One region of the Clostridioides sp. ZZV15-6598 genome, then DNA from elsewhere that is predicted to be linked to it. Evidence: riboswitches for the same ligand, from Rfam matches in the RefSeq annotation. Region 1 holds a riboswitch; each other region holds the start of a gene.
What was found. Region 1 has a riboswitch for S-adenosylmethionine ahead of KGF50_RS05835 (homoserine dehydrogenase). Riboswitches for the same ligand answer to the same signal wherever they lie in the genome.

Region 1 (3,218 bases):
TATAATCTATCTATTTTTCTATTATCTTATTAAGTCACCATATGTTAAAAAGGTGAAGAAAAACAAAATAAACGTTTTGTTTTTCTTCACCTTTAAATTTTTACAATCATTACATAAATATTTTAATCTACTTTTAATAGTTTTTTAACTGACTTACTATAATCATTTCTCTTTACATCTTCTAAGAATCTATCAATTTCATGCTCTGATTTTGCATTTACAAAAATAGCAAGTTCTTCTTCATCTATAATATTATAGCTATCTATATACTTATCTAAACATTTTAAAATACCATCTCTATTATATTCACTAAATCTGACTACCGCACTACATTCATCTTCTATAAGCCCACTCAAATCCAATTTACCTTTTGAAAAAGACTTTATATTTGAACTCCTATCATCTATTATATCTATTATATCAGCATAAACAGCACTTCCTGTTGCACCTCTTCCAGCTCCCTTACCTACAAAAGAAAGTTCTCCTACTGAATCTCCTACTATAATTACTACATTAAACTCATTATCTATTTTAGACAGCATATTATCATTATCCACCAATGCTGGTCTAACAAATCCACTTACTTCTCCCAATTCATATTTACTTCTAGCAACTAATTTTATCTTACAATTTAATTTCTTAGCATATTCTATATCCTTTTCATCTATTGAAGTTATTCCTTCTAATAGCAAATCTTTCCAGTATACTATTTTCCCATAAGATAAAGTAGATAATATAGATAATTTTCTAGCACTATCATATCCTAAAACATCTGCATCTGGATTAACCTCTGCAAAGCCTAGCTCTTGTGCTTGTTTTAAAGCTACATCATATGGTAAATTTTCATCATACATCTTTGATAATATAAAGTTGCATGTTCCATTTAAAATAGCATTTATGCTTTTTATATTATTACCTTCTAGTGATTCTATTAATGGCTTTAAAACTGGAATACCTCCTGCTACTGATGCTTCAAATTTAATGCTAACATCATTTAAGTTAGCCAACTCTATAAGGTCACTACCTCTTTCAGCTAATAAATCTTTATTTGCTGTTACTACATGTATTTTTTTATTTAGAGCTCTTGTTACATAATCAAGAGCTGGATTTAGTCCTCCAATTACTTCAACTAATATATCAATATCTTTACTAAATATATCTTCTATATTTGTTGTTACCTTATCAAAATATCTCTTTGTTTTATGCTTCTCTTTGTTTTTAACTAAAATTCCAACTATTTCTATTTCTCTTTTTGAAGTATTATTCTCTATTAAATCTATTAATCCACTTCCTACTGTTCCATACCCTAATATTCCTATCTTCACTGTTCCATACCCCCATCATTTTTGATTGTATTAATTTATTTATATATATAAATAAATTAATTAAAAAAGCTTGAGTATAAACTCAAGCCATATGACGGGTTTATACTCATCTTTCAGCATAATTGCTGCAGGATTTAGCACCAATGTATATTAAAATATACTGGTTGCCGGGCTTCATAGGGCCAGTCCCTCTGCCTCTCTTGATAAGATTGCTAATTTAAATTTATGTTTAATAGTATAATACAATTTTTGCCAATTGTCACTATATTTTTTAACTTCTTTTTTCTAAAATAATCTAATTAATTATCTAACTGCTCTTTTAGTTGGTTTACCTTTTTTTGTAACGTTATTATTTTTAACCTTAGCTTTTGCCTGTTCATGCCCTGGGAAAAGTATCTTAGGCTCATCAATATTTCTCTTGTAAATAGTAAATTTAAAACCAATAGCTTGAACAAACTCTGCTCTTAAAGCTTCACATACTGCATTAGCAGTTTCTTTAGCATCAAGACCTGCATTTTCTAGTATAGTAACCTTTACTAATTCTCTAACTCTTAGCATATCCTCTAATTGCTCTAAAAAGCTTTCTGTAACGCCTTCCTTACCAATTTGTGTAGTAGGCTTTAAAGTATTTGCTAAAGATCTTAAATATGCTCTTTGCTTTCCTTTTAACATATTATCACCTCTATAATTCTATATCAAAATTAATTGTAAAATTCAAATTCCAATTCATAAATTCTAACTATATCTCCATCTTCAATTCCCATCTCTCTAAGCCTATCAAATATACCTTGACTTTCCATAGCTTTTTGGAAATATTGAAGTGATTCCATATCATCAAAATTTACAGAATACATTATTCTTCTAAGTGCCTTACCTGTAACTACATATACACCATCTTCAACATCTATGTTCAATTCTTCTTCTGTTCCAATATCAAGTTCTGGTCTATACATTTCTTCTTCTGAAACTAATTCTATATCTTCTACTTCTTTTAACATTTTAGAAACGTAGGCAATTACATCATCTATTCCTTGACGAGTTGCTGCAGACATCTTAAATACTGTATATCCTCTACCTTCTAATTCATCCTTAAATTTTTCAAATTGGCTTTCATCTTCCAATATATCAAATTTATTTGCAACTACAACTTGAGGTCTTGTTGAAAGCTTCTCATTATATAACTTAAGCTCATCATTTATTTTGTCAAAATCCTCAATTGGGTCTCTACCTTCTAGTCCAGATATATCTACAATATGTATCAATACCTTAGTTCTCTCAACATGTCTTAAGAATTCATGACCTAATCCTATACCTTCAGACGCACCCTCTATAATTCCAGGTATATCAGCAAGTACAAAACTATCTCCAAACTTAGTTTGAACAACACCTAAATTTGGTGTCAATGTTGTAAAATGATAGTTTGCAATTTTTGGCTTAGCTTTAGTTACAACTGATAAAAATGTTGACTTACCTACATTTGGAAATCCTAAAAGACCTACATCTGCTATCATTTTAAGTTCAAGAGTTATCCATCTTTCTTCTCCATCTGTACCAGACTTTGCAAAAGCTGGAGCTTGTCTTACTGCATTTGCAAAGTGTTGATTACCTTTACCACCTATACCACCTTTTGCAACTACTGCTGTATCTCCTTCTTTCTTTAAATCTGCTAATACAAGACCTGTAGCTTCATCTCTTATTACTGTACCTGCTGGTACTTTTAATATTAAGCTTTCTCCATTTTTACCAGCTCTTTTACCTTTGCTACCGTCGCCACCGTGTTGAGCTTGATATTTTTTCTGGTATTTGAAGTCCATTAATGTTCTAAGACCTAAATCAACTTCAAATATGATGCTCGCTCCACGACCACCATCTCCACCATCTGGCCCACCAGCT
Region 2 (3,218 bases), on a different contig from region 1:
TTGTACTATTTCTTGACCAGTTGCAAATCCAGAACCTATTACAGTTGCTACATATGCTCCAGCAAAACTTATAACCATTTTGATGTTTATTTTACCTGACATACACACTACTCCCTCCTAAATAAAATAAATTTTTAATAAGTAAAATTTAATGTAAGTTTATTAAGACTATATTAGTTGTATTAGTGCTACTTTTCAATATTTTTTGAATTATTTAACATTACTTAACGAAATCTTAACCAGTTTTTAACATATGTCTTCTAATATGTATTAATTTAATGCAATATTATATAATGAAATATATTAATCTCAGTAAATAATGTTTCTTTATTATATGATTGAAAATTAGTATTTATTAAATATATTTAATTATAAAATAAAAAACTGCTAAAACGTAATTATAAAATTACATTCTAGCAGTTCCTTGTCTAAGCATTATTCACCTAATGCATCTTTTCTTAATTGTTCTACTTTATCAGTTTTTTCCCATGGTAAATCTATATCAGTTCTACCAAAGTGACCATAAGCAGCAACCTTTTTGTAAAGAGGCTTTCTTAAATCTAAATCTCTTATTATTGCTCCTGGTCTTAAATCAAAGTGTTTGTTTACTAGTTCAACAAGCTTTTCTTCTGAAACTTTACCTGTCCCAAAAGTATCTATAAATATAGATAATGGTCTAGCTATCCCTATAGCATATGCAAGCTCTATCTCACATTTCTCTGCAAGTCCAGCCGCAACAATATTTTTAGCTACATATCTAGCAGCATAGGCAGCAGATCTATCAACTTTTGTAGGGTCTTTTCCTGAAAAAGCTCCTCCACCATGTCTAGAATATCCACCATAAGTGTCTATTATTATTTTTCTTCCTGTAAGACCTGTATCTCCTTGAGGTCCTCCTATAACGAATCTTCCTGTTGGGTTTATATAAATTTTAGTATCTTCATCAAGTAATTCAGCTGGTATAACTGATTTTATAACATGCTCAATTAAATCTTGTCTTATCTTATCATTTGATACTGTTTCACAATGTTGAGCTGATATAAGAACTGTATGTACTCTTACAGCTTTATTTCCTTCATATTCAACAGTAACTTGAGTTTTTCCGTCTGGTCTTAAATAATCAACTAAACCTGTCTTTCTAACTTCTGTAAGTCTTCTTGATAATTTATGAGCTAATGATATTGGAAGTGGCATTAATTCTGGAGTTTCATTACATGCAAATCCAAACATTATACCTTGGTCTCCAGCTCCTACTTTTTCTATTTCTTGTTCTATTTCTTCTCCAGTCTTACTTTCTAGACCTTCATCAACTCCCATAGCTATATCTCCAGATTGTTCATCTATAGAAGTTATAACTGCACAAGTGTCACAGTCAAATCCATATTTTGCTCTTGTATATCCAATTTCTTTTACTGTTTCTCTTACTAATTTAGGTATATCTACATAAGCAGATGTACTTATTTCTCCAGCTACTAGAACTAAGCCTGTTGTTACTGTAGTTTCACAAGCTACTCTAGACTGTGGGTCTTTTTCTAACAATGCATCTAATATTGAATCTGATATTTGGTCACATATCTTGTCAGGATGTCCTTCTGTAACTGATTCTGATGTAAATAAATGTCTTGCCATTTTTGTTCCTCCTTATTCATTCTTAATTTTTATTATAGGTTTTACCTTATCTTCAATTCTTAGAAATTTTACTCAAAATAAAAAACCTCTCCTTATAAGAAGAGGTTAATAATCGTAATCGCATACTAATTAACTGACCTCATCTTTCAAGACTTTTGTCTTGTAGGAATTAGCACCTTTTCCCATTTGGGTGGTTGCTGGGCTTCACAGGGCCTATCCCTCAGCCTCTCTTGATAAGGTAATCAAGATTTAAATTTTATTTTACCTTATTAGCTTACTATTTTTTTAAAATTTTGTCAAGATTTTTAGTCATATTTTTGCCATCACTTTTTTTGTGAGACAAATAAAATATTATCTCTATCTGAAATTTAAAGTTAGGTCTTTTTAGTGCTTTTTATTCATATATTTTTTTGAAGGGGGTGTTCCTATTGTATTTAGCTAAAGTAAATTACAGCGATGATGATGTTATACAGGTGCTAAGTTCAGTTCTCAAAACCATAATTAATGAAAATACGATTGTTGTTTGCATAGGAACAGACAGGGCTATAGGTGATACTTTAGGCCCTTTAGTTGGAACAATACTTAAAAACAGTAAATTTAAATACCCCGTTTACGGTACACTAGATAACCCTATTCACGCCTTAAATATATATGAGTCTTTAGATACTATAAAAAATACACATATGCAAGGTAACTTCTTGGCTATAGATGCTTGCTTGGGGTCGCAGAGTAACATAGGTAATATACAAATTAGAGAAGGACCTATCCTGCCCGGAAAAGGTGTGGGAAAAAAACTACCTCAAATAGGAAATTATTCTATAGTAGGAATTGTAGATAAAATTGATGAAAATAACAGACTTTCATTTAATAATATACGTCTTAGCTTTATATTAGACTTAGCTGAAACAATAGCTTTAGCACTATTGGTATCTACTTAAATCTTATATAAGGTAACTGATAAAATTTTTTATATTAAAAGGGTAGATACTATAGAGTATTTAATTTAATAAATACTCCAAATTATCTACCTTTTTATTTTGATGTTTATTCTTCTGTTTTCATACGCATAAATTTTATTTTTCTACTAAAGCAAACATTAACTCACCTTTACAGACAAGTTCTTCACCAACATAAGCTTTAGCATCTGCTTTTGCTATATTTCTTCTAAGTGTTGTCATTTCAACTTCCATAGTCAATGTATCTCCTGGTCTTACTTCTCTCTTGATTCTAACTTTATCAATACCTGCAAATACACCTAATTTGCCTTTATTTTCTTCTAAAGACATCATTGCCACTCCACACACTTGTGCTAGAGCTTCTACTATCAACACTCCTGGCATCAACGGATAATCTGGAAAATGACCTTGAAAAAATGGTTCATTAACTGTTACATTTTTTATACCAACAGCTCTTTTTCCAACTTCTAACTCTGTAATCTTGTCCACTAATAAAAATGGATACCTATGTGGTATTAGTTCTTTTATTTCATCTATATTTAACATTTTAAACTCTCCTAATTATTTTCTTTTGAAAGACCCACCTGTTTCAAGTAAATCTATTGAGCCCAAAGCAATCCCTGTTCCTTTTGC
Region 3 (3,218 bases), on a different contig from region 1:
TTTTATTTATCTAATTTAAAAGGGCATATATCAGTATTATGATATATGCCTATGTTGTGATTATTTAATTAAATATAAAAAATAGATTATTCTGTAAAATCATTTTTTCTATATTGTACCAAGTAGCTTTTACCATTTACAATGTCTTCAATTGTTATTTCTGAAAATCCTACTTTTTCACCTAATAAAATTAAATTTTCCTTATCAAAAAGTTGAAATTCTTTAGTGTATGATAGTTTTTGTAACCATTCTTTTGAGTAAACTACATTATAAAAAATGCCTTCTGGTTTTAAAACTCGAAATATTTCTGACAATCCCTTTGTTGTATCATCCCAAAAATAAATTGTATTTATAGAGGTCACTATATCAAAAGAATTATCTTTGTATTCCAAATTACAACAATTTCCTATTGAAAGTTGAATTTTGCCATCTTCAATACCTTTGAGATTTTGTTTTGTGGCAAGTTCTTTCATATCTTTTGAAATATCTATGCCACATATGTCTGTGGAATATTTTTTATAAATTTGTTGAATCAAATATCCATTTCCATATCCAATATCGAGTAGTCTAGATTGTTCATTAAGACGAATACATGATATTAAACTTTTATACATTTTCTGGTTTATTGTATTCATTATCAAACAGCAACATTTGCCAATAATACCTCTAGGATTTCCAAACTGAGAACCAATATATTCTGTAAATTTTTTCATTTATTATTCTCCATAATTTTTATTTTTAACTGGTAGAATTTTATCATAGAATTATCTTTAAGTCATTCTATTTATGTTAAAATAAAGTTTTATAAAAAACATATTAGCTTTCTGGCTTTATTTTATAGGCGAAATCAAATAGATAGCTTAATAGTTATATGATGTTATATAACCATTGAAAATGTAAAGAGTTATGGTCTAGAAAATCAATAGAATAAAGCTATTTGTTTTTTATTAGTAATAATAAAAAATAAAAATTTTAAATAAATTTATTGACAAATATTATTAATAAATATATCATATATAACATAGCAAGAAATGATAATCGAATTAAATTAAATTAAATAACGTCTTATCAAGAGTGGTGGAGGGACTGGCCCTTTGAAACCCGGCAACCAGTATATTTTATATACATTGGTGCTAAATCCTGCAACTAATATAGTTGATAGATGAGTATAAATAGCTTTCTAAGCCTGAGTTTATACTCAGGCTTTTATTTTGTTAGATACAAATTTAAAATACATAAATAAAAATAAACATACAAATTGAGCAGAATATGTGGGGAGGAAATTTTATGGTTAGCATAAAAAATGTTAATAAGTATTATGGAAAGATTCAAGTACTTAAAGATGTAAGTATTGAGATAGAATCTGGAGAAATTTTTGGAATAATAGGTCATAGTGGTGCTGGAAAATCAACACTACTTAGATGTATAAATGGGCTAGAAGAGTATCAAGAAGGTAGTGTGCTTGTATCTGATAAGGAAGTAAAGTCATTAAATGAAAAGCAAATGAGAGATTTAAGAAAAGAGTTAGGAATGATTTTTCAACACTTTTCACTACTTGAAAGAAAAACAGTGTTTGATAATGTAGCATTACCTTTAGAGTGTTTTGGATATACAAAGGCAGAAATTAAAAAAAGAGTTTTAGAGTTATTAGAAGTGGTTGGGATATCTGAAAAGAAAAATGATAAACCAAGAAACTTAAGTGGTGGTCAAAAACAAAGAGTTGCAATTGCTAGGGCTTTAGCACTAAATCCACAAGTACTTCTTTGTGATGAAGCTACTTCAGCATTAGACCCAAATACTACAAAATCAATTCTTTCATTACTTGAAGATATAAATAAAAACCTAGGAATAACAATAATAGTGGTAACTCACCAAATGGAAGTTATAAAACAAATTTGTGGAAGAGTGGCAATAATGGAAAATGGAGAAGTATTAGAAGTAGGAGATACAGAAGAAATTTTCTTGAGAAATACTAAAGGACTTAGAAAATTAATAGGTGAAGAAAGTATAATTTTACCAAAAGGAACAAATATAAAAATACTATTCCCTAAAGACATTTCTAATGATGCTATCATCACAACAATGGCAAGAGAGTTAAACATAGATGTATCTATAATATTTGGGAAATTAGAACAATTTAAAGAAGATATTTTAGGTTCACTTATTATAAATGTTTCAGATAAAAGTGGAGAGAAAGTAAAACAATATCTTACAGATAAGGACATAAGATGGGAGGAAATGATAAATGAATAGTCTAATTGATTTTTTAACAACACTATTTCCAAATGCATTATTACAAACTTTATATATGGTCATAGTACCAACTGTAGTAGCAACCATATTAGGATTTATACTAGCAATTATATTAGTAGTTACAAAACCAGATGGATTAAAACCAAATAGCACGATTAATAGTGCACTAGGATTTATAGTAAATATATTTAGAAGTTTCCCATTTATGATACTTATAGTTGCAATGATTCCAATAACAAGATTAATTGTTGGAACAAGTATAGGAGAGACTGCTGCAATAGTGCCAATAACTATTGGTGCAGCACCATTCATCGCTAGAATTATAGAAAGTTCATTAAATGAAGTTGATAAGGGATTGATAGAGGCTGCCAAATCTTTTGGGGCTACAAAAAAACAAATAGTATTTAAAGTTATGATAAAAGAAGCAATGCCTTCAATAGTATCTGGGATTACATTATCAGTAATTTCTATACTTGGTTATACAGCTATGGCAGGTGCAGTAGGAGCTGGAGGACTAGGTAATATAGCACTTATTTATGGATACCAAAGATTTGATACAGCAGTAATGGTTTATACAGTAATAGCACTTGTAATACTAGTTCAAATAATACAAGGTTTAGGAAATCTAGCTTATAAGAAACTAAAATAACTTAATTAATAAAACATTTTTAAAGGGGGAGTAAAAAATGAAATTAAAAAAATTATTATCAGTAGCATTAGTGTCAGCAATAGCAATATCAGCAGTAGGATGTTCAAACAAAGAGGATAAAAAAATATTAGTAGGGGCATCATCAAATCCACATGCAAAAATATTAGAAGTTGCAAAGCCTTTATTAAAAGAAAAAGGATATGATTTAGAAGTAAAGATATTTGATGATTATGTGCTTCCAAATACAGCTTTAGATGAAGGTTCTTTAGATGCTAACTTCTTTCAACATATCCCATTTTTAGAGGAGACTGTTAAG
Region 4 (3,218 bases), on a different contig from region 1:
TTTACATTGTAGTATTTGTAAAGACCTGCTTGAGCTGCCCAACATATATATAATGTAGATTTAGCCTTTCTCTTAGAATAATCCATAATATCTTTTAGTTCATCCCAATAATCAACTTCTTCAAACTCCATTTGTTCAACTGGAGCTCCTGTTATTATAAAACCATCAAAAGATTCTTTTTTTGCTTCATCAAATGTTTTATAAAAATTCTTAACATATTCATTACAACTTCTTTTACTCTCTCTTGTTGAGATTTTAATAAATTCTACAGATACATTAAAACCTGTTTTATCTATTCTTCTAAGCAAATCTAACTCTGTATCTATTTTTATTGGCATTAGATTTAATATAGCTATTTTAGTATCTATATTTTCTTTGTATTCTAAATCTTTATTAAAGTCTTCTTTACAAATTACATCTATTCCTTCATCTAATAATTTATTAATAACAGGTAGTCCCTTTGGTAGTATTAAAGCCATATCTTTTCACTTCTCTTTCTCTTATACTATTAGAAATTTAAAGCTTGATCTAAGTCAGCTATTAAATCCTCTACATTTTCTATTCCAACAGATAATCTTATTAGTGAAGGTAGTACTCCAGATGCAATTAATTGTTCTTCTGTTAATTGTCTATGAGTAGTTGAAGCTGGATGTATAACACAAGTTCTTACATCTGATACATGAGTGACTAATGCTGCTATTTGTAGTTTTTCCACAAATTTTTTAGCATTTTCAAGTCCCCCTTTTACTCCAAATGATAAAACGCCACTACATCCTTTTGATAGATATTTCTTGGCATTTTCATAATACTTATTATTTTCAAGTCCTGGATAGTTAATCCAATCTACATTTTTATGTTTTTCTAAAAACTTAGCTATCTTAAGTGCGTTTTCACTATGTCTCTCCATTCTAAGATGTAGTGTTTCAATATTTAAATTAGTAAGATATGCGTTAAATGGACTCAAACAATTTCCATAGTCTCTAAGTAATTGAACTCTTGTCTTAGTAGCATATGCAGCATTGCCAAACTTTTCAGTATAACTTATTCCATGATATGTTGGGTCTGGCTCAACTAATTCTGGAAATTTTCCATTGTCCCAGTTAAAATTTCCACCATCTACTATAATTCCACCAACACTTGAAGCATGACCATCTAAGTATTTTGTAGTAGAATGAGTGACTATGTTTGCTCCATATTTTAGTGGATTACAAAGTACTGGTGATGCTAATGAGTTATCAACTATAAATGGAACATTAATTTTTTTAGCTACATTTGCTATTTTTTCAAAATCTATAACTTCAAGAGTTGGATTTGCAAGTGTTTCTGCAAATACAACTTTAGTATTTTCATTTGCAAGTTCTGCTATTTCATCCTCACTTGCATCTAAATCAAATGATATTAAATCTATTCCAAATTTTTTAAGACTAGGTCCTAATAAATTAAATGTTCCTCCATATACTTTTGAAGAACAAAGTATACTATCTCCAGATTTACATATATTTAAAACTGCCAACATATTTGCAGATTGACCTGATGATACGGCAACAGATGATACTCCTCCCTCTAACAAACTTATCTTTTCTTCAAAAGCTTGAACAGTAGGATTACTTATTCTGGAATACATATGACCCTCAGCTTTTAAATCAAATAAGTCAGCAAGTTGGTCTATACTACTATATTTAAAAGTTGTACTTTGATATAAAGGTAAAACTCTTGGTTCTCCATTTCCTGGTTTATAATTTCCTTGCACACATATTGTTTCTTTGTTATACATTTTTGTATCCCCCTTAAATTTTAATTAAGAAAATTAAACTATTTGTCAGATGAGATTTAAAATAAATAAAGCCTGAGTATATAACTCAGGCTCTGTATAAGCTTAATTATACTCATCTCTCAGCTTCCGCCGCAGGATTTAGCACCAATGTATATAAATATACTGGTTGCCGGGTTTCATAGGGCCAGTCCCTCCACCTCTCTGGATAAGATTTATTTAATTTTTCTATGTTTTATATCTTATATTTTTTTCCTAATTTTGTCAACTACTTTTTATATAATTTTCTTTTAAGAAATTTTCCCACCTCTACTTGAACTACAGACATTATAGCTAAAATCACTGTTACAAGCCATTGCGAAGTGTTTAAAATAGTTAAATTAAATGCATCTCTAAAGTGAGGAACAAATAATATAACTGCCATAAGTAAAGCGGAAGCTAAAAATGAGATTAAAAGAAATGGGTTTTTACCACTATTTCTAGTAAACATAGAATCTGTATTTGAACGCTGGCTAAATGCACGCAACATTTGTGAAAGTGCTAATACACAGAATGCCATTGTTTGACCTACAGTATGGTTTTCTATATTAAGACCAATTTTATATGCTAAAATGGTCATTATTGCTACAAATATCCCCTGAGTAATAACTCTTTGTACAAGGTTTTTTTCAAACAAACTTTCTGATTTAACAGGTTGGTGCTTCATTATATTTCTACTTGGTGGATCAACTCCAAGAGCAAGAGCTGGAAGAGTTGCTGTTGCAAGATTTACCCACAGAATATGCACCGCAAGAAGTGGAGTATCCCAGTTTAACAATATTGCAACAAATAGTGTAAGTATCTCTGCTATATTTCCAACAAGCAAGAATTGTATAACCTTTTGTATATTTCTATATACACGTCTACCCTCTTTTATTGCATAAGCAATTGTGGTAAAACTATCATCCATTAAAATCATATCTGAAGAATCTTTTGCCACATCTGTACCACTTATACCCATAGCTATACCAATATCAGCAGACTTTAATGCAGGGGAGTCATTTACCCCATCCCCAGTCATTGCTGGTACTTCTCCAATTCTTTTTAGAGACTTTATAATTCTGAGTTTATCAAATGGTGATACACGAGCAAATACTGTAGCATTTTTAACAGCCTTATCTAGTTCATCATCACTTAAATTATCAAGTTCATCACCAGATATAACAGTATTTCCTTCATTCCAAATTCCAAGTTCATGAGCTATTGTTGTGGCAGTGACTTTATGGTCACCTGTTATCATTATGGTTCTTATTCCTGCTTCTTTACAAGTTTTTACTGCATCGGCTACCTCAGTTCTTGGCGGGTCAATCATTCCAACCATACCAATAAATGTCAAATCATATTCTATGTTTTCACTATCTTCCTTTGGTATCGATAAAATTTCACGCTTAGCAAAACCAAGTACACG

Region 2: linked by a shared signal. The riboswitch ahead of metK (methionine adenosyltransferase) and the one ahead of KGF50_RS05835 (homoserine dehydrogenase) in region 1 are both predicted to bind S-adenosylmethionine.
Region 3: linked by a shared signal. The riboswitch ahead of KGF50_RS16855 (methionine ABC transporter ATP-binding protein) and the one ahead of KGF50_RS05835 (homoserine dehydrogenase) in region 1 are both predicted to bind S-adenosylmethionine.
Region 4: linked by a shared signal. The riboswitch ahead of KGF50_RS15105 (O-acetylhomoserine aminocarboxypropyltransferase/cysteine synthase family protein) and the one ahead of KGF50_RS05835 (homoserine dehydrogenase) in region 1 are both predicted to bind S-adenosylmethionine.

The regions. Positions count from the first base shown of each region.
Region 1 is NZ_JAGWCS010000019.1:34,613-37,830, reverse strand. It holds gene KGF50_RS05835 (homoserine dehydrogenase) at 123-1,325, opposite strand; SAM riboswitch class I at 1,429-1,535, opposite strand; gene KGF50_RS05830 (YhbY family RNA-binding protein) at 1,629-1,997, opposite strand; gene obgE (GTPase ObgE) at 2,027-3,218, opposite strand, start outside.
Region 2 is NZ_JAGWCS010000017.1:26,049-29,266, reverse strand. It holds gene KGF50_RS05330 (hypothetical protein) at 1-102, opposite strand, end outside; gene metK (methionine adenosyltransferase) at 436-1,629, opposite strand; SAM riboswitch class I at 1,766-1,869, opposite strand; gene yyaC (spore protease YyaC) at 2,058-2,567, shown strand; gene fabZ (3-hydroxyacyl-ACP dehydratase FabZ) at 2,703-3,131, opposite strand; gene mreB (rod shape-determining protein MreB) at 3,147-3,218, opposite strand, start outside.
Region 3 is NZ_JAGWCS010000115.1:4,180-7,397, reverse strand. It holds gene KGF50_RS16865 (TetR/AcrR family transcriptional regulator) at 1-6, opposite strand, end outside; gene KGF50_RS16860 (class I SAM-dependent methyltransferase) at 87-713, opposite strand; SAM riboswitch class I at 1,063-1,169, shown strand; gene KGF50_RS16855 (methionine ABC transporter ATP-binding protein) at 1,288-2,253, shown strand; gene KGF50_RS16850 (methionine ABC transporter permease) at 2,246-2,902, shown strand; gene KGF50_RS16845 (MetQ/NlpA family ABC transporter substrate-binding protein) at 2,940-3,218, shown strand, end outside.
Region 4 is NZ_JAGWCS010000089.1:1,389-4,606, forward strand. It holds gene KGF50_RS15100 (homoserine O-succinyltransferase) at 1-479, opposite strand, end outside; gene KGF50_RS15105 (O-acetylhomoserine aminocarboxypropyltransferase/cysteine synthase family protein) at 509-1,774, opposite strand; SAM riboswitch class I at 1,884-1,986, opposite strand; gene KGF50_RS15110 (calcium-translocating P-type ATPase, PMCA-type) at 2,040-3,218, opposite strand, start outside.